2 regions of the Microbispora cellulosiformans genome follow, and region 2 is predicted to be linked to the other one. Evidence: riboswitches for the same ligand, from Rfam matches in the RefSeq annotation. Region 2 holds a riboswitch; the other holds the start of a gene.
What was found. Region 2 has a riboswitch for glycine ahead of gcvT (glycine cleavage system aminomethyltransferase GcvT). Riboswitches for the same ligand answer to the same signal wherever they lie in the genome.
Positions count from the first base shown of each region.

Region 1 (11,291 bases), on a different contig from region 2:
CGCGTCGGCGAAGCGGTCGAGCTCGGCCAGGTCCTCGCTCTCGGTCGGCTCGATCATGAGCGTCCCGGCGACGGGGAACGACATCGTGGGCGCGTGGAAGCCGTAGTCGATCAGCCGCTTGGCCACGTCGTCGACGGTGACGCCGGTCTCCTTGGTGATCTGGCGCAGGTCGACGATGCACTCGTGCGCGACCAGGCCGTCCCGGCCGGTGTAGAGGACCGGGTAGTGCGGCGCGAGGCGCCGGGCCAGGTAGTTGGCCGACAGGATCGCCTGCTCGGTGGCCTGGCGGAGGCCGTCGCCGCCCATCATCCGGACGTACGCCCAGGAGATCGGCAGGATGCCCGCCGAGCCGTACGGCGCGGCCGACACGTGCGCGGGCAGGTACTCCGCGAGGTGGGCCTTGACCGCGACCGGGCCGACGCCGGGCCCGCCGCCGCCGTGCGGGATGCAGAAGGTCTTGTGCAGGTTCAGGTGGGAGACGTCCGCCCCGAACTCGCCCAGCCGGGCCAGGCCGACCAGCGCGTTGAGGTTGGCCCCGTCCACGTAGACCTGTCCGCCGGCCTCGTGGACCCGCTCGCAGATCTCGACGATCGTCTCCTCGTACACGCCGTGGGTGGACGGGTAGGTCACCATGATCGCGGCGAGCGCGTCGCGGTGCTTGCCGATCTTCGCGGCGAGGTCGGCGAGATCGACGTTGCCGCTCTCGTCGCAGGCCACCACGACGACCCGCATGCCCGCCATGACAGCGCTGGCGGCGTTGGTGCCGTGGGCGGACGACGGGATGAGGCAGACGTCGCGGCCGTCCTCGCCCCGGGAGCGGTGGTAGGACCTGATCGCCAGCAGCCCGGCGAACTCGCCCTGCGAGCCGGCGTTCGGCTGGATCGACACCCGGTCGTAGCCCGTGACCTCGGCCAGCCAGCCCTCCAGGGTCCCGATCAGCTCGGCGTACCCCTCGGCCTGCTCCGCCGGCGCGAACGGGTGGATCGCGGCGAACTCCGGCCAGGTGACCGGCTCCATCTCGGTGGTCGCGTTGAGCTTCATCGTGCAGGAACCCAGCGGGATCATCGAGCGGTCGAGCGCGACGTCCCTGTCCTGCAGCCGCCGCAGGTAGCGCAGCATGGCCGTCTCGGAGCGGTGGGAGTGGAAGACCGGGTGGGTGAGGAAGCCGGAGGTCCGCTGCAGGCCCGCGGGGATCGCGTCGGAGGTCGCCCGGTCGAGGTCCTCGACCACGGTCCCCGGCACGCCGAACGCCTCCCAGACGGCCCGCAGGTGGGCGACGACGGTCTTCTCGTCACAGGCCACGCCGACGTGGTCGGCGTCCGCCAGGCGGAGGTTGACGCCCCGCTCGGCGGCGGCGGCCACGACCCGCTCCGCCCGGCCCGGCACGCGGGCGAGCACGGTGTCGAAGAACTCGTCGTGGACGATCTCCACGCCTCCCTCGCGCAGCCCGGCGGCGAGGACGGCCGCGTGCCGGTGCGCCCGCTGGGCGATCCTCCGGAGGCCGTCGGGGCCGTGGTAGACGGCGTACATCGAGGCCATGACGGCGAGCAGGACCTGCGCGGTGCAGATGTTGCTGGTGGCCCTCTCCCGCCGGATGTGCTGCTCGCGGGTCTGCAGGGCCAGCCGGTAGGCCGTACGGCCGTCGGCGTCCACCGAGACGCCGACCAGGCGGCCCGGCATCTGCCGCTGCAGGCCCTCGCGGACCGCCATGTAGGCCGCGTGGGGGCCGCCGTAGCCCAACGGGACGCCGAAGCGCTGGGAGGAGCCGACGGCGATGTCGGCGCCCTGCTCGCCCGGGGGCTCCAGCAGGGTCAGCGCCAGCAGGTCGGCCGACGCGACGAGCAGCGCGCCGGCGGCGTGCGCCCGCTCGGCCAGCGCCCGGAAGGACGCCACACGGCCGCTCGCGCCCGGATACTGGACGAGGACCCCGAAGCACTCGGGCAGGTCGCCCGCGAGGTCCGACTCCACCAGCGTGATGCCGAGCGGCTCCGCGCGGGTCTCCAGCACGGCCTTGGTCTGCGGCAGCGCGTCCGCGTCGACCACGAAGACGTCCGCCTTGACCTTGCTCGCGCGCCGCGCCAGCGTCATCGCCTCGGCCGCGGCGGTCGCCTCGTCCAGCAGGGACGCGCCCGCGACGTCGAGGCCGGTGAGGTCTGACACGACCGTCTGGAAGTTCAGCAGGGCCTCCAGCCGCCCCTGCGAGATCTCCGGCTGGTACGGCGTGTACGCCGTGTACCAGCCCGGGTTCTCCAGCACGTTGCGGAGAACGACCCCCGGAGTGATCGTGTCGTGGTACCCAAGGCCGATCATCGGGGTCAGCACCCGGTTGCGGGCGGCGATCGCGCGCAGTTCGGCCAGCGCCTCGGCCTCCCCCGCCGCCTCGGGCAGGTTCAGCGGGGTCCGCGTGCGGATCGCCTCGGGCACGGCCACGGCGAGCAGGTCGGCCGTCGACTCGTAGCCGACGACCTCCAGCATGCGGGAGCGGTCGTCGTCGGAAGGACCGATGTGACGGGTCGCGAAAGGCGGGGCGGAAAGATCCTCAAGCGTCGAGCGGTCGGTCATGACAGGGGCCTCCTGGGCGGGTCGAGACCTGCGGCGACCGCCTCGCGCCCGTGGGCGCGACCGGCCGTGATGCGGTCTCCCCCTCTGTCATCGGACCTGAGAGCTTCACCGGGCCGCCGGGCCCGGCTTTCCCCTTCGGTGAGGCGCCGCCTGGCCGGCGGGCCTGCTTTTCAGAGTCGCCTCGTCCGTGCGGTACGGATGCCTGAGAGTTTCCGGGGAGGTTTGCTCCTTCGGCGCCCCTGCAACTTCAGGGGTCTCTCCCGCACGAGGTCGTCGGCCGTGTCCACTCTACCCGGTTACTTCCGTTGTACCCGTTTCTCAGCCGGTCTTGCGGGCCTTCCTGCGGCGGGCCAGCTCGTCGGCGGGATGGTCCCCCTCCGCATCCGGGGAGGATTCCGCGCGCTCACCCGGCAGCTCGGCCAGGGAGCCCTCCACCTCCCGCCAGACCCGCCCGAGCGCGATGCCGAACACGCCCTGGCCGCCCTGCAGCAGGTCGATCACCTCGTCGGCGCTGGTGCACTCGTAGACGCTCACGCCGTCGCTCATCAGGGTGATCTGGGCCAGGTCGTTGACGCCGCGGTCGCGCAGGTGCCGTACGGCGGTGCGGATCTGCTGGAGGGAGACCCCCGTGTCGAGGAGACGTTTGACGACCTTCAGGACGAGGATGTCGCGGAAGCTGTAGAGTCGCTGCGAACCGGACCCCTGAGCTGCTCTTATGGTCGGGAGCACCAGTTCGGTCCGGGCCCAGTAGTCGAGCTGCCGGTAGGTGATCCCGGCCGCCGCGCACGCCGTCGGCCCGCGGTAACCGATGTTCTCGGGCAGCGCCGTCGGCTGCTCGTCGAACAGCAGACCCTGTTCGCCGGCGCGCTCGCGTGCCGCCCGCCGAACCGGGTCGTGCTGGCCGGCCGACCTACCCTCGCCGCTGCTGACCGCCACTGCGGACCTCCGGCTTTCTCTCATCCCACGGTCTGATCTGGGGGTTCGCGAATTACAACCGTGGTTTCCCTTGCACCGTAGGACCGGGGCCATCGTCAGTCAACGACCCCGTCCGGCGCGTCGTGAAGCGTAATTTCCCGAAATCGTGCGGCACGTCAGCCCGCTCGCCCGAAGTCTTCCGGTGTGATTTTGTCCAGGAACTCGCGGAACTTCTCCACTTCGTCTTCCTGGTCGTCGGGCATGCTCACACCCGCCTCCTGGATGACGTCCTCACTCGCGTAGATCGTCGCCCCCGTGCGCAACGCCAGCGCGATCGAGTCCGAAGGGCGTGCGCTCACCTCGACCCCGTTCGAGAACACCAGGTCGGCGAAGAAGATCCCGTCGCGGAGCGCGACGATGTTGACGGTGCGCAACCGCACCCCCAACGCCTCAAGCACATCGCGGAACAAGTCGTGGGTCAGCGGCCTCGGCGGGGGCTCCTCCGCCTGGGCCAGCGCGATGGCGGTCGCCTCGGTCATGCCAATCCAGATCGGCAGGTACCGATCACCGCTCGCCTCCTTCAGGAGAACGATCGGCTGGTTTGTGGGCATCTCAACGCGAACCCCCACGACCTCCATCTGCAACACGGGCGGCTCCGTCTCAAGCGTCGCGGCATATCACCAGGCATTCAACGTAACACCCGCCAGGGAGCGGATGTGCCGGTCACCGCCCCATCAGCCCACCTCTACTGGCCCAGAACGCCACGAACGCTGCTACGCAGCAACGCATTGTGCAGTTCCTGGAGAAGACCGGACATCTCGCGGGCGGTCTCGTCGGCCTCCGCGATCGCTCCCGTCGCCTTCCGGCGCAGCACGGGCGCCACCGCCTGCTCGATCAGGCCGGCCTCCCGCTCCACCAGAGCCCGCACCGCCCGGAGATGCCGCGCGCGCAGGCCGAACCGCGCCAGCGCCCCCACGCTGCGCGCGATCTCCAGCGCCTCGCCGTCGTAGCGGCGGGCGACCGGCACGACCAGGCCGAAGCTCTCCATCTCGGCCAGGGTCTCCTCGTCGATGCCCGCGGCCTCGATGAGCTCGTCCCTGCTGAGACGCACCGCCGGCGGGCCGTCGGAGACGCTCTGCGGGCGTGCCACCTGCCCGTCCAGCTGATCCTTGATCACGCGGAGGGGCAGGTACTGGTCACGCTGCGCCCGCAGGATGTACCGCAGGCGCTCCACGTCGTTGTAGGTGAACTTGCGGTAGCCCGAGGGGCTCCGCTGGGGCTCGATGAGCCCCTCACCCTCCAGGAACCGGATCTTGGAGACGGTCACGTCGGGGAACTCGGCCTGCAGCAGGCCGAGCACCTCCCCGATGCTCATGAACGCCCGTACGGCCTGTGCGCTCATGACTTCTCCTCCTCACCGATCACAGCCCTCCAGGACCACGTGTGAGGAACACCAGCCGGAACTTGCCGATCTGCACCTCGTCGCCGCCCTGCAACGGGGACTCCTCGATGCGTTCCCGGTTGACGTAGGTGCCGTTCAGGCTGCCCACGTCGCGGACCGTGAACTGGCCGCCGCGGCGGTAGAACTCGACATGCCTCCTGGACACGGTTACATCATCCAGGAAAATGTCGCTTTCCGGGTGGCGACCCGCCGTAGTGAGATCGCTGTCGAGCAGAAAACGGCTGCCCGCGTTCGGGCCGCGCATGACCACAAGGAGAGCCGTGCCGGGCGGCATCTGCTCGATCGCGGACCGGTCCGGAAGCAGCGTCTGGCCCGTCTCCGCCTCCAGCGCCTCCAGGGAGATCGTCGAGGTGGTGTCGGCTGCGACGGGCGCCGGAGCGCTCAGCGGCGAACCGCACCGTGAACAGAAACGGGCATCCTCGGGGTTGGCATGACCGCACTGCGTGCAGTAGACGCTGGGCATCGAACGGCTCGGCCTCTCTCACGACTCTCACGACTTGCTCGGGACTGGCTCAACTGCTCGGGTGTGGCTTGACTGCTCGGGTCTGGCTCAAACTGCGAATGCCGCAACTTACGCTGATCAGGCACAAAGGTCAAGAAGCCGCGGCTGGGCGTGGACTGACCAACGCTACAGCCCACAGAGGTTCAAGGTCCATCCCGACACATGCATCCCCCGCATCCCATCCTGATCACGAAAGAGGGAGCAGGGGTTCAACAGGGCTCAGCAGGGGTCGGCACGGCTCAGCAGGAGCCGGCGGCCTGCTCGACGACGTGGGCCCAGCGTTCCAGGAGTGCCTGGGCGCCGTCCACGTCGTGGCCCTCGGCCCACAGGTGGGTGACGGCCTCGGCGGGGTCGGGCAGCACGAGCGCCCAGCTTCCGTCCTCCTCGACGACGCGGACGCCGTCGGTGGTGTCCAGGCGGTGGCCCTCGGCGGCCTCGACGACCGAGCGCATCACGGCCCCCTTGTGCGCCCACGGCGTCGGGACGGTCCGCTTCAGCAGCCTGGCCTCCGGGATGCGGGCGTCGATCTGGCTGAGCGACAGCCGGGTGCGCGCGACCAGGCCGAGCAGGCGCAGGAACACGGCCAGGCCGTCCAGGGTCGGCCCGAACTCCGGGACGATGAAGCCGCCCCGCCCGTCGCCCGCGAAGATCGTGTCGGGGTGCCGGGCCGCGCGGGTCAGCGTGTCGAGGCTGGTGGCCGTCCAGTCGACCTGCACACCGTGGAAGCGGCACACCATCTCCGCCACCCGGGTCGTGGTGACCGGCAGCGCCACCCGGCCGCCGCGCCGCTCGGCCGCGACCAGGTCGAGCACGACGAGCAGCGCCCGCTCCTCGCTGATGAGCTGGCCCATCTCGTCGACCAGGGAGACCCGCTCCCCCACCGGGTCGAACCGTACGCCGAAGGCGGCCCGGGCGGAGGCGACCAGGTCCGCCAGGCGCTGCAGGTCGCGGCGGCGCTCGGCGAGGGTCTCGGTGGGCGAGGCGTCGTCGAGGCGGTTGTTCACGGTCAGCACGTCGACCCCGGCCCGGCCGAGCAGGCTGGGCAGCACGAGCGAGGACGTGCCCCCGGCGCAGTCGACCACGACCTTCATCTCGGCGTCCTTCACGCCGTACATGTCGACGCAGGCCAGCAGTTCCCTGGCGTAGGTGTCGACGGCCCTGGCGGGGAACGTCAGCTCGGCGATCTCGCCGGGGAAGGCCCGGCGGTACTCCTGCCGGGTGAAGACCCGCTCCAGCTTGCGCTGCGCCGCCTGCGACAGGTCCGAGCCCGTCTCGTCCATGAACACGATGTCCACGCTCTGCGGGTCTCCCGCGGTGGTGCGCAGGAAGATGCCGCCCCTGACGTTCTCGCGGGAGGTGTTGAACCGGGCCACCGGCAGGGCGGCGGCCTCCAGGTCGACGACGTTGATCGCGCTGGAGTTCAGCGCGCTGATCACCGCGCGCTTCAGCGCCCGCGCCGCGCGTGAGGCGTCGCGGGCGGTGACCACCGTGTCGCCCTTCTTCAGGGTCGTGGCGTACGCGCTGGCGAGCCGTACGCACAGCTCGGGGGTGATCTCCACGTTGACCAGCCCGGAGACGCCCCGGGGGCCGAACAGGCTGCGCTGGCCGCGCGACTCCCAGATCACGCTGGTGTTGACGACGGTGCCGGCCTCGATCGTCTTGAACGGGTAGATCTTGACCCCGGAGGAGACGTACGCCTCGGCCTCGATGACGCACTCGTCTCCGACGACGGCGTTCTCCTCGATCCGGGCGCCGGTCATGACGTCGGTGTTCTTGCCGATCACGCATCCGCGCAGGTGCGCGGCGGGGCCGACGTACACGTTGTCGCTGACCACCGCGCGGTGCAGGAAGGCGCCCTCCTTGACCACCGCGTTGCTGCCGAGCACGGTGTACTCCCGCAGTTCGGCCCCGGCCTCGACCTTGGCGTAGTCGCCGATGTAGAGGGGCCCCTTGAGCACCGCCTCGGGGTCGACGGAGGCGCCCTCGGCGGCCCACACGCCCGGGGCCAGCTCGAAGGCGTCGAAGTCGACCTTGACCTTGCCCTCCAGCACGTCGGCCTGCGCCTTGAGGTAGCTCTCGTGCGTGCCGACGTCCTCCCAGTAGCCCTCGGCGACGTAGCCGAACAGCCGGCAGCCCCGCTCCAGCAGGCGGGGGAAGATGTCGGACGACCAGTCGACCGGCTGGCCGGGGGCGATCTCGTCGAGGACCGACGGCTCCATGATGTAGACGCCGGTGTTGACCGTGTCGGAGAACACCTGCCCCCAGGTCGGCTTCTCCAGGAAGCGCTGGATGCGGCCGTTCTCGTCGACGATGATGATCCCGAACTCCAGCGGGTTGGGCACACGCTTGAGCCCGATGGTGACCAGCGCCCGGTTCTCCCGGTGGAAGCGGAGCATGTCGGTCAGGTCGATGTCGGTGAGCGCGTCTCCGGAGATGACCAGGAACCGGTCCTCGCGGAGCTTGTCGGCGGCGTTCTTCACGCTGCCCGCCGTGCCGAGGGGGACGTCCTCCGTGGCGTAGTGGAGGGTCACGCCGAGCTCGTCGCCGTCGCCGAAGTAGTTGCGGATGAGCGCGGCCAGGAACTGCACGGTCACCACGACCTCGGTGTAGCCGTGCCGTCTGAGCAGCCGCAGCACGTGCTCCATGATCGGCCGGTTGATGATGGGCAGCAGGGGCTTGGGCTGGTTGGCGGTCATCGGCCGCAGCCGTGTCCCCTCCCCGCCCGCCATGACGACGGCCTTCACGGGTCACCCCTTCGTTAGCTGGCGCACCTGTACGACATACAACACCCCCGCCCACCAATACAGACCAGTTCCCCAGATGGCGAAGGCCCATCCGAAGATCGCGGCAATCTCGGCGTACCAGCCCTCGTGGGAGGCGAGGAACAGCAGTGGGAACGCGTACATGAGGGCGGCGGTGCCCGCCTTGCCGAGGAAGTGGACGGGCAGGGCGGGGCCGTATCCGTGCCGCCGCAGGACCGGCGGCATCCACAGCAGCAGGATGTCGCGCAGCGGCACCGCGAGCGCCAGCCACCAGGGGATGACGCCCCGCAGGACCAGGCCGACCAGCGTGGCGAGGATGTAGAGCCGGTCGGCGAGCGGGTCGATGAGGCGGCCGAGCCTGCTGGTCTGGTTCCACGCGCGGGCGAGCTTGCCGTCGAGCCAGTCGCTGAAGCCCGCGAGCATCAGCAGCGCGACGGCCCATCCGTCGGCCCGGGGGCCCAGCACGAGCCAGAGGAAGACGGGGACGCCGAGCAGCCGCAGGGCGCTCAGCAGGTTGGGAACCGTCCAGATCCGGTCCTCGGCAGCGTTCACGCCCCAGACCCTACATGCCGGTATCCCGGCCGTTTCGCGGAGCGGCGACCCCGGCGGGGGCCGTCTGCGCGGCGACGAGCCGGGTGTAGCGCCCGCCCAGGGCCAGCAGCTCCTCGTGGGTGCCCCGCTCCACCACCGTGCCGCCCTCGATGACCAGGATCAGGTCGGCGTCCCGCACCGTGCTCAGCCGGTGCGCGATCACGATGCGGGTCTGCGTCAGGCGGGACAGCCGCGCCTCGATGCCGGCCTCGGTCGCGCTGTCCAGGTTGCTGGTCGCCTCGTCGAGCAGCAGCACCGTGGGGCGGGGCAGCAGCGCGCGGGCCAGGGCGAGGCGCTGGCGCTGCCCGCCCGACAGGCCGCCGCCCTCGACCAGGATCGTCTCGTAGCCCATCGGCATCGCCATGATCTCGTCGTGCAGGCCCGCGATCCGGGCCGCCTCGGCGATCCGGTCCAGGCCGGCCTCGGGGAGATTGAGCGCGATGTTCTCCCGGATCGTCCCGGTGAACAGCGACGGCTCCTGGGTGACCACACCGAACTGGCGGCGCAGCGACCGCGGGTTGAGCTCGGCCGCGGGAACGCCGTCGTACCGGATCTCCCCGGCCGTCGGCCGGTACAGGGCGAGCAGGAGGCGGGCGAGCGTGCTCTTGCCCGACCCCGAGGGACCGACCAGCGCGACCTTCTGCCCCGGCCGCACGACCAGCGAGACGTCGCGCAGCGTCCACGCGCCGCGCGGGTCGTGGCGGAAACCCACCCCGCGCAGCTCGATGCCGCCGCGCAGCCGCAGCACCTCGATCCCCGTGGACGGCTCGGGCTCGGCGGCGAGGATGTCCGACAGCCGGTCGAAGTGCGCCCCGGCCTGCTGAAGGCTGCGCAGGCTGGTCATCAGCGAGCCGATCGGGGTGAGCGCGGCGGTGGCCAGGGCGTTCAGCGCGAGCAGCGTCCCGAGGCTCAGCGACCCGTCGAGCACCCGCCACGCGCCGACCCACAGCAGCCCCAGCGGCGCGAGATGGCGCACCGCCCCGAGCGCCGCCTCGATGAGCCCCCGCACGAGCCCTCCCCGCACGTCGGCGTCGAGTTGCCGGGCGAACAGGTCCGACCAGCGCCGCGTCGCCCGCGGCTCGGCCCCGGACGCCTTGAGCGTCTCGATGCCGCCGACGGCCTCCATCAGGCGGCCCTGCGTGTCGGCGAGAGCGGCCAGCTCGCGCCTGGTCAGCTCGCCCACCCGGCGGGCGGTGCCGAGCAGGAGGGCGGCCTGCCCCGCGGCGAGCAGCGCGAGGAAGGCGCCGAAGACCGGGTCCCAGGCGAAGACGAGCAGCAGGTAGACCAGGGCGAGCGGCCCGTCGAGCAACGACGAGAGGATCTGGCCGGTCAGCGTCTCGCGCAGGGCCATGACGCTGTTCGATCGGTTCACCAGGTCCGCCTTGCCACGCACCGCGAAGTACCGGTACGGCAGCGCGACGAGGTGCGACACCAGATTCCGCGTCACCTCGCCGTCGGTGCGCGAGCGGAGCGCGACGAGCAGCACCGAACGCAGGTAGCCCACCGCGAACTGGGTGACCACGGCGACCAGCACGGCCACGCCGAGGAGCGCGAGGAGCCCGGAGTCCCCGCGTGGGAGGATCCGGTCGACGACGACCTGGAACGCCGTCGCGAGCCCCAGGCCGAGCACCTGGAGCAGCACCGACGCCGCGAGCACCTGGGTGAGCAGGCCCTTCCTGCGGAGCACCAGGGCGCGCAGGAAGTCGCGCCGCCACGCCCGCGCGGCGCCGGACCGCACGCGGCGGAACCCCGGCTCCGGCTCGAACGCCAGCAGCACGCCGGTGAACCCGGCGTCGAACTCTGCGGGCGTGAGCCGCCTGCGTCCCTGGCCGGGGTCCATGATGTCCACGTGATCGGGGGTCCACCGCTCCACCACCACGAAGTGCTGGAACTCCCAGTGGACGATCGCGGGCATGGGCACCCGCCCGAGGTCGGCCGGCTCCAGCGAGAACGCCCTGGCCTTCAGGCCGAACTCCCGCGCGGCGCGGACGACGGCCAGCGCGCTCAGGCCGTCCCTGCCCACCTGGAGGTGGTCGGTGACCTCCTGCACGGTGATGCGGTGGCCGTGGAAGGACAAGATCACGGCCAGGCAGGCCGCGCCGCACTCGGTCGCCGAGTTCTGCAGCAGGACCGGGACCCGTCTCACCCGCCACCCCTCAGGACCAGAGCGGTGAGAACGGCCAGCCCCGAGGCGAGCACCGCGACCGCGCACCAGAGCAGGACGAGCACACGGTCGCCGACCTCTTTCACAGCGGCCGGGGCGGACGGCGGGGCGGCACGGCGGCGCAGCGCCTCGGCGCGGAAGATCTGCCCGTTCACCGCGTGCCGGTCCGCGCCGTGGTTCCCCAGAACCATTCGATCTTCGCGGCCCGGCGGCGTTCGTCGATCCACAGGTCGAAGACCCGCCGTTCGACGCGGCGGCGCGTGTCCGCGTCGAGCTCGGCGCCGGCCACGGAGATCACCTTGAGCAGGACGTCCGGGGCGGGCGAGACGACGT
Region 1 covers NZ_VYTZ01000005.1:322,500-333,790, forward strand. The annotation lists gene gcvP (aminomethyl-transferring glycine dehydrogenase) at 1-2,562, opposite strand, end outside; glycine riboswitch at 2,743-2,835, opposite strand; gene F5972_RS15765 (MerR family transcriptional regulator) at 2,881-3,498, opposite strand; gene F5972_RS15770 (bifunctional nuclease family protein) at 3,654-4,124, opposite strand; gene ftsR (transcriptional regulator FtsR) at 4,223-4,879, opposite strand; gene F5972_RS15780 (FHA domain-containing protein) at 4,899-5,402, opposite strand; gene F5972_RS15785 (mannose-1-phosphate guanyltransferase) at 5,681-8,185, opposite strand; gene F5972_RS15790 (CDP-alcohol phosphatidyltransferase family protein) at 8,189-8,755, opposite strand; gene F5972_RS15795 (peptidase domain-containing ABC transporter) at 8,766-10,940, opposite strand; gene F5972_RS15800 (hypothetical protein) at 10,937-11,113, opposite strand; gene F5972_RS15805 (TIGR04500 family putative peptide maturation system protein) at 11,110-11,291, opposite strand, start outside.
Region 1: linked by a shared signal. The riboswitch ahead of gcvP (aminomethyl-transferring glycine dehydrogenase) and the one ahead of gcvT (glycine cleavage system aminomethyltransferase GcvT) in region 2 are both predicted to bind glycine.

Region 2 (11,291 bases):
TTCTTTGAATACTTGCCATTGTTGTCTGAATTTTGGTGGGGTCGACGAGATTCGAACTCGCGCTGTACGGTACCTAAAACCGTTGCCTCTGCCGATTGGGCTACGACCCCTTTTCCTCTTCCCTTTCCTGCGAAATTCTCTGTCTGAGAATGGCAGTTGGGGCAAAGAAAACGGAGATTCTCTTTTCTGTTGTCCAGCCAATTGCCATTGATGTGGTCGATATGCAATGTCAGCGGCCGGTCCTGCCAGGCGCCGCCTATCTTACAGTCTGCGCAGGAGTACGGAACTCCTACTTCCCGCAGCGCCCGCCTGAGCTTGCGAGGCTTCTCGCGACCAGATCCCGGAGGCAACAGCACCAGGATCTCCACAGGTAGGTATCGCCGGGGCGTCGGGGCGCTCTTGTTCGGCGAGGGCCTGCCGAAGTGGGATGTGTCGATGCCGAAGTGCTTGAGGCGGCGGCTGATGTGGGCGTGGGCGCCACCCGACCACGGGATGCCGAGATAACGCAGTACATCTGCGATGCTGCTCGCGGTTGCCGCTGCGTCGGCCAGCAACTCCGGGGTGTACTTGTACTGTGCCATGCCCCGGAATGTATCGGCCGCCGCCGACAATTCCGGGAGCTTCGCGAAAGGGGTGGATCAGGAAATTCCCAGCTCTTTCACGAGGCGGGCGACGTGGCCGGTGGCTTTCACGTTGTAGAGGGCCTTCTCGACCTTTCCGTCGGGGCCGACGACGAACGTGGACCGGATGACGCCCATCACGGTCCTGCCGTAGTTCGTCTTCTCGCCGTACGCGCCGTAGGCCTTGTGCACCTCGAGACCGGTGTCCGACAGCAGCGGGAACGTGAGCGCGTCGCGCTCGCGGAACTGCCGTAGCTTGGCCGGCTTGTCCTTGGACACGCCGAGCACCACGAAACCCTGCTCGGTCAGGGCGCCGAGGTTGTCGCGGAAGTCGCAGGCCTGCTTGGTGCACCCGGGGGTCATCGCCGCCGGGTAGAAGTACAGGATGACCCGGCGGCCACGGAAGGACTCCAGCGAGACCTCCTTGTCGTCGGCGTCGGTAAGGGTGAAGTCCGGCGCGGCGTCGCCGGGCTGGAGCTTGCTCATCACGTCCTCCGGAAAAGGTGACCCGCGGCGATCGGCGGGCAAGCGACAACCAAACTACCGGCTCGGCCCCTGTACGGGGCGACTGCCGGACCTGGCAGACTGATCACACACGAATACCACAGGAGGGGGATCGCATGGCGGACACCGATCCCGATGCGCTGGAAAAGAGGATCGAGCGCACGCGGGCGGAGCTCGCTCGCACGGTCGACGCCATCGCGGACCGGGTGAGCCCGAAGCGCGTCGCCGAGCGCGGCGTGGCGAAGGCCAAGGCGAACGCGATGGACTTCGTCGCGTCCGTGGAGGACCTGGTGCTGGGCCCGCCGCGCGGGATCACCACGTACGGTCCGGAGGGCGCCGAGGCCGAGCCCGGCGAGTATCCGGCGCGGGACCTCGCCCCGGTGCTCATCGGTGTGGGGATCGTGGTGGCCGTCGGCGCGACGATCGTGCTGCTGCGCCGCCGGTCCCGCTGACCGGTCCGCGCTGATCGGCGACATCGAGGGGGAGGGCGTCAGAGGAACGTCATGCCCTCGCCCCGGTATGTCGGAACCTCCTCGGCCACCCGGTCTCCCTCGACGAGGTGCAGCACGGGGAAACGCTCGCACAGCTCTCCGGCCTTGGCGTGGCGGAACCAGACGCGATCGCCGAGGCGCAGCCCTGTCGCGGCCTCCCCGAGCAGGGGGGTCTGCACCTCGCCCGCTCCCTCGTCCGGGTGGTAGCGGAGCCCCTCCGGCAGGTACGGCTGGGGCAGCCGGGTGGGCCCCGCCGCTCCGGAGGCGGGATAACCCCCGCCGAGCACGGTCACGACTCCCGGGGCGGGCCGGCGCACCACCGGCAGGGCGAACAGCGCCGCGGGCCGGCCGGTGAAGCCGCGATAGAAGTCGAACAACCGGGGGTGGAAGAACCCCGAGCCCGCCGCGACCTCGGTGATCGCCCGCTCGGCGATGGTCTTCTCGATGCTTCCCGTGCCGCCGCCGTTGACGAACTCCAGGTCGGCGACCTGCCGGACGGCCCGGACGATCCGGCCGCGCCGTACGGCCAGTTCGCGGCGCGACCGCTGCTGCATCCAGCGCACCGCCCGGCCGTACGGCCCGGGGACGTCGTCGCCCACCCCGGCGATCTGCGCCTCGTACGCCATGAGCCCGGCCAGGCGCAGCCCGGGGCGCCCGGCGACGTCGGCGGCGACGGCGGCGGCCTGCTCCGGCTCCCGGACCGGCGACCGCAGCGCGCCCGCCCGGAACCTGCCGCCGAAGGCCACGAAGCCCGCGTCGATGTCGAGGCAGACGCGGATCGGGTGAGGCGTGCGGAGGCTCTCGATCAGGTCGAGGTGCTCGGGTGAGTCGACCGTGACCGTGATCTCCCGGGCCGCGGCCTCGTCGGAGCCCAGGGCGCGCAGGGCCGTCCGGTCGGCCGTCGGGTACGCCACGAGCACGTCCCGCAGGCCGGTGGAGACGAGCCACAACGCCTCGGGGAGCGTGAACGCCATGACTCCCGAGAAGCCGTCCACGGCCAGGACCCGCTCCAGCACGGGCCGGCAGCGGATCGACTTGCTCGCGACGCGGATCGGCTTGCCCCGGGCCCGGCGCACCATGGCGGCCGCGTTCGACCGCAGTGCGTCCATGTCGAGGACCGCGAAGGGGGGCTCCAGGTGGGCCGTCGCCCGGTCGAGGCGCTGCCGGTCGTCCATGAGGGCAGCTTAACCCGAATACATGAGCCTAGTTCACGTTAATCGGCTCCGGGCAAAATCTCGGCCGGGAGGCCGCCATGATCGCGCATGCGGGCGGGTGTCCCGCCCGCCCCGGCGCGGCGCCGATATACCCATGAGGGCGTGACTACCGAGCGGGCCCTGCGCGGTGCGCGGGAGGGGTGAACGGCTGATGAGCATCCTGCAGGAGATCCTGACGGGTTCGTCGGCCAGGAGCACCAGGAGCGCCAGGAGCACAGGCGGCTCCGGCGGCCCAGGCGGCGCCAACGGCGCCGGGGATTCCGGCGACGTGCGCGCGGAGTACGCCGAGTACGCGGAGGACGCCCTACGCGCCACGGGAGGCGGAGCCGTCATCCGTTCCGGGACCTCCGGCTGGGCCCGGAGCGACGAGGGCGCCGGAGGAGACGACACGACCCTCCCCGGGGAAGGCACGGCCGGCCGTCGTACCGTCGCACGCGTCCTGCGGCCGGGGCGCACCCCCGCCGCGATCGTCGTCGCCGCCGTGCTCGCCCTGCTCGGCTGGGGGCTCACCGTCCAGGCCGTCGCCGTCATGCTCAGGGTGCCGCTGCCCTGGCGGCTGCCGCCCCGCCTGCTGCACCTCACCCTGGCCGACCCCGCCGTCCCGCTCGCCGCGGTCGGCATGATCGTCTGCGGTGCGGGCCTGGTGGCCCTCGCCGTCGTGCCCGGCCGTCCCCGTCTCGTGCCCCTGCGGTGCGAGGACCCGCTGCTCGCGATGGGCCTGACCCGCGTCGGGCTGCGCCGCACGCTCATCTCCGCGGCGCGGGAGGTCGAGGACGTCCGGCGCGCCAACGTGCACATCCTCCGCGGCCGGATCGAGGTCACCGTGGTCACCGGTACGGCGCGGACCGGGGCGGTGCTGCGCGAGGTCGGCGCGGCCGTGGGCGACCGGCTGGCCGGCCTCGGCGTCCAGGCCCGCCACGAGGTGGTCGTACGGCTCCGGGGGAGGGGAAACTGACATGCGGCCGCGTCTGGGGAACCGCGTCGGACTGCTCCTGGTGGGCCTGGTGCTGGTCGCTGGGGGGCTCGGCCTGCTGGCCGTCGCACGGCGGCCCGGGTCGGCGCCGGTCGGCCTGGACGCGCTCGGCGGCCGGCCGTGGGCGCTCCCCCTCCTGGCGGGGACGGCGATGCTGGTCGCCCTGGTCGCGAGCCGCTGGCTCGTCCTGGCCCTCGGCTGGGGACGGCTCGGCAGGCGCACCGGCGCGGGCATCGCGATGCTCGGCGTGGCGCTCAAGGGCATCGAGGGGATCGGCCGCCTGTCGGTCAGAGTGGCCGGGGACGGCAGGCTGCGGGTGGCGGTGTCGCTGCAGCGGTCGGCCGACCTGCGGCAGGTGATCAGACGGCTGGACGAGTCGGCGGTCTCACGCCTTCGCCGCACGGTCGGCCGGGACGACGCGCCCGCGGTCGTCCGCCTGCACGTTCGCGGACGCTGACCGCCTGCGGCCTCCGGTCGCGGCGCCGGCTCTGGCGTCGGGCGGGGTCGCGGGGGTGCCGAGGGCCAGCCCGGCGGCCAGGCAGGCGAGCGGCACGACGGGCACCACATAACGGTGGTCGAAGGCGGCGATCAGCGGCGGCAGCAGGAGCAGGACCATCGCGGCCGTCCACGGCAGCAGCGCGGCCCACCGCCGCACGAGCAGCCCGGCGAGCCCGGCCAGCAGCACGACCGCGAGCAGCGGTCCCCGCAGGAAGCCCTGCTCCTGGTAGGCGCGCAGCCATCCCGCGAACGGCTCGGCCACCCGCGTGTCCCCCGAGGCGCCCTGGTAGGCGGTGGTGAGCTCGGCCGCCGTACGGCCGCCGGAGGCGATCTTGGAGGTGAACGGCTTGACCGAGGCGGGGAAGACGTACGCGCTCTGCGGCCCGGCGGAGGGGTAGGGCCTGCGGTCCCACTCGAACGCCCACAGGGCGTCGTGCAGGCCGGTCGCCAGGAAGTCGAGGGGCTGGCTGCGGATCGCCAGCGAGGCGAACTCGCCCCCCAGCCGCTCCCGGTCCTTCTTGACCCGCTGGATGGGGGAGCGGGCGTCCCAGATGTAGGCGGGAGCGGCGAGCCGGGGCCCGGACGGGCACAGCACCGCGAGGTCGCGCGGCGGCTTCATCACCGCGCAGTCGGCGAAGGTCATCGTGCGCGACCACAGCCAGGTGCTGCTGCCGCCCATCCCGTACGACCCGTGGGCGTCGTGGAACCAGACGGCGTACCCGCCGAGGACGGCCGAGGCGGCGGCGAGCCCGGCGAACGCGGCCCGCCAGCGCCGGGCGAACAGCACGGGGAGCAGCGCGAGCGCGATCAGCGGCAGCCCGAGGGTCCGGGTGACCGTCGCCAGCCCGAGCAGCAGCAGCGCCGCGACGACGGACCACCCGCCCGGCCGGGGCCGCCACAGCAGGATCGTCACGGCGGCCACGACCAGGGCGGTGAACAGCAGGTCCGCCATGACCAGGTGTTCGAGCTGGATCTGGTGGACGTCGAGCAGCACCGGCGCGGCGGCGAGGGCCGCGCCCCAGCCCGGCAGCCGCGTACGGCGGCGCAGCAGGGCGTAGACGCAGACCGCCATGCCGAGGCCGAGCAGGTGCTGGACGACCACGACCGCGGTGACGCTGTGCAGGGGGCTCAGCGCCCACAGGAACAGCGAGTAGCCGGACGGCCGGGAGGGCAGGGGCCGCAGGTCGAGGGCGGAGCTGAGATAGGCGAACGAGTCGGCCCAGAACCACAGCGCGGGCCGGTAGCCGAGCACGGCGAGCGCCCGCAGGGCGGCGCCCGCCGCCAGCAGGACCAGGAACGCCCGATGCGGGCGCAGCGCCTCGCGCCACCTCACGTGACGGCCCTCCTCCTCGTCGGCGAGGGCACCACCCTAGTGGGCGTCCCTCGTACGCATGAGGCGAGCGCGGTCAGCACTCGATCACGTTGACGGCGAGGCCGCCGCGCGAGGTCTCCTTGTATTTGTCGAGCATGTCCCGGCCCGTGTCGCGCATCGTCTTGATGGCCTTGTCGAGCGGCACGAAGTGCCGGCCGTCGCCGCGCAGCGCGATGCGCGCGGCGGTGACCGCCTTGATCGAGGCGACGGCGTTGCGCTCGATGCACGGGATCTGGACCAGGCCGCCGATCGGGTCGCAGGTCAGGCCGAGGTTGTGCTCGATGCCGATCTCCGCCGCGTTCTCCACCTGCTCGGGGGTGCCGCCGAGGGCCTCGGTGAGGCCCGCCGCGGCCATCGAGCAGGCGGAGCCGACCTCGCCCTGACAGCCGACCTCCGCGCCGGAGATGGAGGCGTTCTCCTTGAACAGCACGCCGATCGCGCCCGCGGTGAGCAGGAAGCGGACGACGCCGTCCTCGCCGGCGCCCGGCAGGAACCGCAGGTAGTAGGAGAGGACGGCCGGGATGATCCCGGCGGCGCCGTTGGTGGGGGCGGTGACGACCCGGCCGCCCGCCGCGTTCTCCTCGTTCACGGCCAGCGCGAACAGCGTGATCCAGTCCATCGCCCGCAGCGGGTCGGCCCCCTCGGCCTCGCCCTGCAGCTTGCGGTGGAGCTGGTGCGCCCGGCGCCGCACCTTGAGCCCGCCGGGCAGGACGCCCTCACGGGTGGTGCCGCGCCGCACGCACTCGGCCATGACCTCCCACAGGTGCAGCAGGCGGGCCCGGATCTCCTCCGGCGTACGGCCGAAGGCCTGCTCGTTCTCCATCATCAGCCCGGAGATCGACAGGCCGGTCTCCGCGCAGTGCGCGAGCAGTTCCCGCCCGGTCGTGAAGGGGTACGGCAGCGCCGTGTCGTCGGGCTTGATCCGGTCGGCGCCGGTGGCGTTCTCGTCCACCACGAAGCCGCCGCCGACCGAGTAGTACACCTTCTCGCGCAGCACGGCGTCGTCGGCGTACGCCGTGAACCGCATGCCGTTCGGGTGGTGGGGGAGCGACACCTTGCGCTCGAAGACGAGGTGCTCGCCGACGACGAACGGGATCTCCCGGAGGCCGTACAACGTCACGGTGCCGCTCGCCCGCATCGCGGCCAGCCGTTCGTCGGCGGTGTCGACGTCGACCAGTTCGGGCTTGTCGCCGGACAGGCCGAGCAGCACCGCCTTGTCGCTGCCGTGGCCCTTGCCGGTCAGGCCGAGCGAGCCGTACAGGACGGCCTCGACCCGGGTGACCTTCTCCAGCAGCCCGTCCTCGTGCAGCCCGCGGGCGAACCTGTGCGCCGCGGCCATCGGGCCGCCCGTGTGCGAGCTGGACGGCCCGATCCCCACCTTGAACAGGTCGAAGACGCTGATCGCCATTGATCGTCGCCTTTCGCTTGTGCGGCCGGGACCGTCAGGACTCGCCGGAGGTGAGCGTGCCGTACTCGGCGGCGGACAGCAGGTCCTCCGGCTCCCCCTCCACCCGCACGCGGAACAGCCAGCCGTCGCCGTACGGGTCGGTGTTGACCAGGGAGGGGTCGTCCACGACGGCGGAGTTGGTCTCGACGATCTCGCCGGCGACCGGAGCGAAGATGTCGCTCACGGACTTGGTCGACTCGACCTCGCCGACCGCGTCACCGGCCGCCACCGTCGTGCCCGCCTCCGGCACCTGCACGTAGACCACGTCGCCGAGCTGCTCGGCGGCGTACGCCGTGATGCCCACCGTCACGGTGAGGCCGTCATCGATCCCGGCCACCCACTCGTGCTCCTTGGTGTAGCTCAGGTCCTCGGGAATGCTGCTCACTTGCTCCTCCTGTAGAAAGGCAGATCGACGACGTCGACCGGTTCATGGCTGCCCCGGATGTCGACCGTCAGGCCGCCCTCGCGGAGGGCGTCCTCACTCACGTACGCCATGGCGATCGGCTTGCCGAGGGACTGCGACGGTGCGCCGCTCGTCACCTCGCCGACGACGGCGCCCTCCCGGGTGACGGGATAGCCGTGGCGGGGCACCCGGCGGCCGCGGGCCACCAGCCCGACCAGCCGCCGCGTGGCGCCGTCCTGCGCGGCCCGCTCCAGGGCCGACCGGCCCACGAAGTCGCCCGGCTTGTCGAAGCGGACGACCCGGCCGAGGCCGGCGTCGAACGGGGTGGCCGAGGAGGTCAGCTCGTTGCCGTAGAGCGGCATGCCGGCCTCCAGGCGCAGCGTGTCGCGGGCCGACAGCCCGGCGGGGACGAGCCCGAGGTCACGGCCGGCCTCGGTGAGCGCGTCCCACAGGGGTACGGCGTGCTCGTTGAGGACGAACAGCTCGAAGCCGTCCTCGCCGGTGTAGCCGGTCCGCGCGATCAGGGCGGGCGCCCCGGCGACGACACCGGGGAGGATGGCGTAGTACTTCAGGCCGTCGACGTCCGCGTCGGTCAGCCCGCGCAGGATTTCAGCGGCGCGCGGCCCCTGCACGGCCACCAGCGCGTACTCGTCGGACCTGTCGGTCACCCGCGCGTCGTACCCCTCGGACCGGGCGATCAGTTCGCGCGCCACGACGGCGTAGTTGGAGGCGTTGGCGACGACCATGTACCGGTCCTCGTCGAGGCGGTAGACGATGAGGTCGTCGAGGATGCCGCCGTCCTCGTTCACGATCATCGTGTAACGGGCGCGGCCGGGGCCGAGGATACTGAGGTGACCCACCAGGGCGTGGTCGAGCGCCTCGCCCGCCTGCGGGCCGGTGACGAAGATCTCCCCCATGTGGGACAGGTCGAACAGCCCCGCGGCCGTGCGCACCGCGTTGTGCTCGGCCGACTCGCTGCCGTACCTCAACGGCATCTGCCATCCGGCGAAGTCGGTCAGGGTCGCGCCAAGGCGTTCGTGTACCCCGCGAAGCGGGGTGGATCGGGACATGCGGACCTCGGAAAGGACGGATGCTGCACTGAACTATCGGGCATCCTCCCCCTCTGTCATCGGCGCCTGAGAGCTTCGTCCGATCTTTGCCGGACTTTCACCTTCGGCGAGGCCTCACGGCCTTCTTTCCAGAGGTCACCTGGCCCGCGCGGTCCTTTGCCTTGAGAGGTTCGCGGGGAGGGCTTGCTCCTTCAGGGGCCCTGACCGGCTGCCAGGACGCTCTCCCGCACGGGATGATCGGTGAGCTGCCAGCCTAGTGGTTCGCCGCCGCCCCCGTAACCTGCCGGGCCGCCCGCTTTGTCACACTCACGGTGCCCGTTCTGGGCCGACGGCGCCCCGAGGGGCGCGCAGCCGTTAGACGTCACCACGCATCCGCATGCCCAACCTCCTGGCGGATCGCGCGGACCTCGGCGAGGTCGTCCGGGTCCTTGCCACGCCTCTCCGCGTCCGCGCGGGCCTGCTCCAGCCAGCGGAGGAGGTCGGCGAGCCTGGCCTAATTCGCGCTTGGGGTGATCCCCCTCGGGGGCGTGTGGCCTCGGGCAGGAAAGGCGTTCAAGGCGTCGCCGGTGAGGATCCGCTGGTGGAGGGCCTGGGTGTCGGGGGACGGCTCGGTGCCGAGGCGGTCGACCAGGGTGCGGCGCAGCCGCTGGTAGGAGGCGGAGGCGTCGTGGGTCCGGCCCGACCGGTGCAGGGCGAGCATGAGCTGCCGGTGGGGGCGTTCGCGCAGCGGGTGCCGGGTCGCCCACTGGGCCAGGCCGCCGACGATCTCGCGGTGGTGCCCGAGCGCCAGCCGTACGTCGAAGAGGTCCTCGGTCACCGCGCGCCGGTCCTCGTCGAGCCGTTCGGCCCACGTGCGGAGCCTGTCGATCTGCCGCACATCGAGGAGGGCGTCGCCCCGCCACAGGCTCAGCGCCTTCTCGAACAACCGCACCGCATTGTGGTAATCGCCATTCTCGCGAGCGATTCTGCCCTGCGCCGCCCATTGGTTGAATTCTGCAACGTCCACGGATCCGGGCCGGACGGAAAGAAGGTATCCGCCCTTCACGGTGTGGACCGGAGAAAGGCCGGGGTCGCGGGGGGAGAGCCGCCGCCGCACCTGTGCGACGTAGGTGGTAAGATTGCGCGGCGCTGAAATGGTGGGGCGGCCATTCCACAACAGTCCGGTGAGCTGGTCCCGGTGCAGCGCGATATTCGCATTGAGGACGAGCAGCGCCAGGAGCTGCCGATGTCTCGCGGCGAGGCCGGCGATGGCGTCTCCTCGGTCGTTCATGGCCGAAAACGGTCCGAGCACGGCGTATAACACGGTTCCCCTCGCGCAAGGCAGCGTGAACGCGCCGACGACGGCGGCTTTGATCGGCGTTTGACGATATCTCTCTCCGGCTTCACTCGTCAAAATTGCGCGTTTTCCGGCCGCCCGCAGATGCGTTGTTCGGCACTCGGCATTGCGTTCCGTAAAGTCATGAATGCCCAGCGAACATGCACGTGCATGTTATGAAAGCGGTTACATCGCCGTGATTGGCCATCGGCCGGTGCAAACGCCGGCATGTGGGATCCCTGTTCCCCGTCTTCGCCTTCGGGCGGTTGGACGCGCTGGCGGCCGTCCTCTGGACGGTGCGATCCGTCCACGAACCGGCGCCCGGGTGCCGGGGTCTTCCCGGCCTGGCGCGTGCCGCCGCAGGCCGGGGGCGGCTCCTGCACACCGGCGGCGGCCGGCTACCCGTACGCGTCCCTGACCTACATGGACGTCAACGGCCGCGCCGTGAACACGGGGGCGTACGTGGCCGGACGCGCCGGCGCCGCCGAGCGCGCCGACCTGCTGGCGGACGTCACGGCCTACAACGACGGCGAGGACGTTGTCAGCGGCGACGGCCTCGCCTCTCAGGCGATGCTTGCCGACGGCACGCGCGTCTCCGCCCGCCGGCACAACGACTACACCTACGACGAAGGCAAGCCCGACCCGGATACCGACTACCACCTCGTGACCACGACGACGGTGCAGCCCTGGTCGTCAACGGCGCAGGCGTGACCGCCCGGCGACACTCATATCGAGAAGACCGGCTACGCGCCGATCGCCTTCGACGACCCCCTCCGGGTGGAACCTCTTCCAGCCGGCCAGCCAGAAGACCGTCGTCTCTAGTGGGGGCAGACCGCCCAGAGCGTCGCGACGTCGGGGCCGGCGACCCGCACAGGTCGACGAGGCGGGCCGTACGGCCACGACGAGCATCCCCGAGACCGGCGCCGGAAGTACGGCACTACCCGGACCGTACCTACGCCTACGACAACGCCACCGGTCTGCAGACTGGGTCACCGTGGGCGGGGTCTCGGTCACGACTTCGTACGACGCCCTGGGCCGGGCGTACTCGGTCACCGACGCGGACGGCAGCATCGCCGTCGCGACGTTCGACCCGGTGGGCCGGGGGCCTCGGTGAACGACGGCCAGGGCGCCTACACCTACGACGGCACCGACGCCGCCGGAAGGGCCGATCATCGTCCTCATGGGAGTCCGCCTCTACACCCCCGCCACCGGCCGATTCCTGCAAGTCGATCCCGTCCCGCGAGGCCGGGGCGACCCTTCTCGTCGTTCTCCGTGTCATGCGGCGGCTGCCGCAGTCGGCACTGGGGTCGGATACTGGGTCAATCAGGAATGCCGTTAAGTGCCTTTTCGGTGCGGCCGTCGGCAGGCGCGTAACCGCGGTCGT
Region 2 covers NZ_VYTZ01000018.1:38,375-49,665, reverse strand. The annotation lists tRNA gene F5972_RS32850 (tRNA-Leu) at 34-110, opposite strand; partial or broken gene F5972_RS39540 (HNH endonuclease signature motif containing protein) at 147-581, opposite strand; gene bcp (thioredoxin-dependent thiol peroxidase) at 639-1,106, opposite strand; gene F5972_RS32835 (DUF3618 domain-containing protein) at 1,241-1,576, shown strand; gene F5972_RS32830 (amino acid deaminase/aldolase) at 1,615-2,790, opposite strand; gene F5972_RS32825 (DUF6286 domain-containing protein) at 2,981-3,784, shown strand; gene F5972_RS32820 (hypothetical protein) at 3,786-4,259, shown strand; gene F5972_RS32815 (hypothetical protein) at 4,188-5,633, opposite strand; gene F5972_RS32810 (L-serine ammonia-lyase) at 5,707-7,080, opposite strand; gene gcvH (glycine cleavage system protein GcvH) at 7,115-7,504, opposite strand; gene gcvT (glycine cleavage system aminomethyltransferase GcvT) at 7,501-8,592, opposite strand; glycine riboswitch at 8,636-8,731, opposite strand; glycine riboswitch at 8,732-8,829, opposite strand; gene F5972_RS32795 (AfsR/SARP family transcriptional regulator) at 9,086-9,862, opposite strand; gene F5972_RS32790 (hypothetical protein) at 10,259-10,618, shown strand.